Regions from separate parts of the Massilia orientalis genome, predicted to be linked through region 2. Evidence: predicted binding sites of a transcription regulator. Region 2 holds the regulator's gene; the other holds the start of a gene.
The links. The regulator sigma-54, encoded in region 2, starts transcription at its own class of promoters, with help from an activator protein. The targets are predictions, from matches to a motif close to TGGCANGNAANCTGCTTT.
Positions count from the first base shown of each region.

Region 1: the regulator sigma-54 is predicted to act here: its motif matches at 1,125-1,142, upstream of QPK29_RS03440 (PEP-CTERM sorting domain-containing protein).

Region 1 is NZ_JASNRB020000002.1:302,863-305,062, reverse strand. Features, by position in the region: cyclic di-GMP riboswitch class I at 56-142, opposite strand; gene QPK29_RS03440 (PEP-CTERM sorting domain-containing protein) at 449-1,081, opposite strand; tRNA gene QPK29_RS03435 (tRNA-Arg) at 1,494-1,570, opposite strand; gene QPK29_RS03430 (SPFH domain-containing protein) at 1,722-2,200, shown strand, end outside.
Region 2 is NZ_JASNRB020000004.1:134,262-136,461, reverse strand. Features, by position in the region: gene lptB (LPS export ABC transporter ATP-binding protein) at 1-257, shown strand, start outside; gene QPK29_RS06950 (RNA polymerase factor sigma-54) at 260-1,762, shown strand; gene hpf (ribosome hibernation-promoting factor, HPF/YfiA family) at 1,826-2,185, shown strand.

The sequences.
Region 1 (2,200 bases), on a different contig from region 2:
ATCGTGCGCAATGACGTTCTGTCGCGACAGGCGATGGCCTGTATCGAAAGCTGGCATTGGCAGTCCTGCCGTCTTGGAGCCTAAGCTCGTTAGACCGTTGACTTTGCGTCACCCGCTTTCGCGGGCTTTGCCCTTTTCAATAAGCAGCGTTCAGCTGTTTCGGGAAATCATAATCGTTTCCGGAAATAAATTTACTGCGAAATGGAAAGAAAATGTAAGCGTATCGCGATTTAATTGCACCGACGCAACAGTTCAATATCGAAAGTGAAATGGATGTGATAATGAAATTAATACATTGCGGGGTAAAGAGAGGGAATCAGAAAAAACGAAACGATTAAAAACAAGGAAAGTGACTTGCAGTCAAATCAAGGTTTTTTTATGAGCCTGGAATAAAAAAAGCCCACCGGGCGGTGGGCTTTGAAATGAGCGGGGAATGCGGCCGAAAAAATCAGCCTTTGCGGCGCAATTTGGTCATGCCGAGCAAGCCGAGGCCGAGAAGTGCCAGCGTCGCGGGTTCCGGCACTTCGCCGCCGCCCGAATCGCCCGATCCGTCGCCATTCCGGTAATACACGGAGATGTGAGAGATATTGTGCACGGTCGAGGCGCCATTCAGCGGGAACGGCGGATCGGTGAACGGCGACGAGTAAGTGCCGCCGTAAGGCATCTTCAGCAGATACCCGACCAGGTTGGTATTGTCGCCGTCCTTGAAGATCAGCATCACGTCCTGCGGTGCGGGGGAGCCGCCGGCGTAGATGTAGGTGCCCGACACGTTGTTGCCGGTGAAGTTGAACAGTGCCGAGGTGTCGCTGCCTCCGGAAGAGTTCATATTGTCGTACTTCCCGCCGAACACCCAGTTCGAGATGCTGAAGAAGCCGCCGGAATTGATCGTGGAGAGATTGTTGTCATTCTGGTTGGCGTCGATCGGCGAGAGAATTGCGCAATTACTGGTATTACTGACTTTGCCCGAAATATCGTAAGCGGGCGATACGCCGGTACACGATACCGTAGTGGCAAATGCGCCTTGTGCAGCGAACAGTATGGAGCAGGCTACGCTGGCTTTTACAAAATTTGTGCGGAACATGATTTCTCCCTGGTTTCAGATGGGTGGTAATGCAATGATTAATGCTGCAATGACCATGCCAGGAAATAGAAACCTTGTGTTTACAGCGATTTAATTTAGAAACTCTTGGTTAAAAAAAATCGATGTAAATTTATTCGACAGATATAGTTGTTTCTAATAAAGTGATCTAAAGAAAGAGAGAAGGAAACGATGAAATAGATCGCTTCAGTGGAACATTCATTTCCGGCGAGACCGCGTAACGGGGCGCGCTGGCGTGGCAAGAATATTGCGTGATGGAATTGCGTGAGGCGAGACGGCGCGCGTCGAAGAAAACCGCAAAGGCAGAAAAGACGGAAAACGTCGCAGAACGGTACGCATCAATGAAAAATGGCTCATAAAACACAATGCGTTTTATGAGCCATTCGTAATGAGTTGGTGCGGCTGGCAGGAATCGAACCCACGACCCCTTGGTTCGTAGCCAAGTACTCTATCCAGCTGAGCTACAGCCGCCCGAGGCACGCATTATAGCAGGCTTGCCCCGAATGACAAAATGGAATGCTTGACAACCCGGAAAGGTGATCCTAAAGTGATATCACTTTCATATAACCTCATGGGATCCTGCATGTCCGCACACACTCGTCAGGAAATACCGCTCTCTTCGATGAATGGCTACCTGGCCCTGGCCGGTGGCATCCTCGCCGTCCTGGCCGGCGCCTGGCTGGTCCACCTGTCCGTTCTGGGCAGTATGGCGGGCGGGGCGGCGCTGGCCGGCATTGCGCTCGTCCTTGCCGGCGTGTTCGTGTGCGCAGGACTGTACATGCTGCAGCCGAACGAGACGGCCGTGCTGACCTTGTTCGGCCGCTATATGGGCACGGACCGCGGCGAGGGCCTGCTCTGGGCGTTCCCGCTGTATCGCAAGCGCAAGCTGACCGTGCGGGCGCGCAACCTCAATATGTCGACGCTGAAGGTCAACGACAAGCGGGGCAATCCGGTGGAACTGGCCGCCGCCGTCGTCTGGCGCGTGCGCGATACGGCCCAGGCGCTGTTCGAGGTCGACGATTTCGAGCGCTACGTCAGCGTGCAGGCCGAAGCGGCGCTGCGCCACCTGGCCGCGCAATACGCGTACGACGAGGGCGAGGA
Region 2 (2,200 bases):
GCTTCGTGCTGCTGGACGAACCGTTCGCCGGCGTGGATCCAATCGCGGTGATCGAGATCCAACGCATCGTGCGCTTCCTGAAGGAGCGCGGCATCGGCGTGCTGATCACGGACCATAATGTGCGCGAGACGCTGGGCATCTGCGACCGCGCCTACATCATCAACCAGGGCGCGGTGCTGGCGTCGGGCCGTCCCGACGACATCATCGCCAACGAATCGGTACGCCGCGTCTACCTGGGCGAACACTTCCGAATGTAGTCATGAAACAGACGCTGCAACTCAAGACCTCACAGCACCTTGCACTGACGCCGCAACTGCAGCAATCGATCCGCCTGCTGCAGTTGTCCACGCTCGAGCTGCACCAGGAAATCGAGCAGGTCCTGAGCGAGAACCCGCTGCTCGAACGGCTCGACGATCCGCTCGACCGCTCCGTGCGGTTGCTGGCCGACGGCGCTATCAACAGCGCCCCGGCGTCATCGCAGGCAAGCGAGGCGCCGGCCGCGCAGGGCAACGGCGAGGAAGGCGGCAGCGCGCCCGCCGAGAACGCCAATGGCGAAGCGAATGACGCCGGCGGCGAGGGCGGAGAAAGCGGCGGCGAAGGCGGCGAGGACTGGGGCGAATACGGCCGCAGCAGCGGGAGCGGCGGCGAGGACGAGGACGGCCGCCCGCAGCTGGAAGCGAGCCCCGTCACCCTGCGCGAGCATTTGATGGAACAGGTGCGCCTGACGTGCTGCGCGGCGCGCGACTGCGCGCTCGTGGAACTCGTCGTCGATGCGCTCGACGACAACGGCTACCTGGAAGAACCGCTGGAAGACATCTACGCGCGCCTGCCGGAAGAACTCGAGATCGAGTTCGACGAATTGCGCACGGCGCTCGCCATGGTGCAGAGCATGGACCCGCCCGGCGTGGGCGCGCGCAGCGCGGCCGAGTGCCTGGCGCTGCAGATCCGCCGCATGCCCGGCGTGCCGATGGTGACGCGGCGCATGGCGCTCGTCATCGTCGAAAAATACCTGACGTGGTTCGCGCAGCGCGAATTCAACAAGCTGAAGAAGGCGCTCGATTGCGACGACGAAGACCTGCGCGAAGCCCAGGCCGTCATCCGCCAGTGCAATCCGCATCCGGGCGCGGCGTTCGCGTCGGACGTGTCGGACTTCGTCGTGCCCGACGTGATCGTGCGCCGCGCCAAGGATGGCTGGAGCGTGCTGCTGAATCCGGAAGTGATGCCGCGCCTGCGCGTGAACAGCCTGTACGCGTCGCTGATGAAGCAGGGCAAATCGGAAACACAGATGAACGCGCAGTTGCAGGAAGCCAAGTGGCTCATCAAGAACATGCGCCAGCGCTTCGACACGATCCTGCGTGTAGCCCAAGCAATTGTCGATCGCCAGCGCAACTTTTTTTCCCATGGCGCAGTCGCGATGCGGCCCCTTGTTTTACGTGAGATAGCTGATACACTAGGTCTACACGAGAGCACAATTTCTCGAGTCACAACTCAGAAATATATGCTGACCCCGCACGGCATGTTCGAGTTGAAGTATTTCTTCGGGAGTCACGTTGCCACCGAAGCGGGAGGCGAAGCATCGTCGACGGCAATACGGGCCCTCATCGTACAACTCACAGGAGCAGAAGACCCCAAGAATCCATTATCCGATAGCAAGATCGCGGAGATGCTAGGGGAACAGGGAATGGTCATCGCGCGACGCACGGTCGCAAAATACCGTGAGGCGCTGAAAATCCCGCCCGTCAGTCTCCGCAAATCCTTGTAACAAACACTGTCCCATTGCGCTAGATGCGCGCACGGCAGGCAGTGCATCTTCAAAGGAGTGTGTATGAATCTCACAATCAGCGGACATCATCTCGATGTAACTCCAGCCATCCGAGAATACGTACAGAACAAGCTCGAACGCATCACCCGTCATTTCGATCAAGTGATCGACTCCCATGTCATCCTCTGCATCGACAATCTCACCGAGAAAGAAAAACGCCAGAAAGCCGAGATCAACCTGCGTCTCGCGGGCAAGATCGTCCATGTCGCCAGTGCCGCGCACGATCTATACGCCGCGATCGACATGCTGATGGACCGCCTGGACCGCCAGGTCGTCAAGTACAAGCAAATGCTCAAGGATCATGACAACGCGTGTATCAAGCGCATGTCCGAAGGTGGCGAGGAGGAGCCCGCCACGGCGTAATGCCACGCGTGCGGT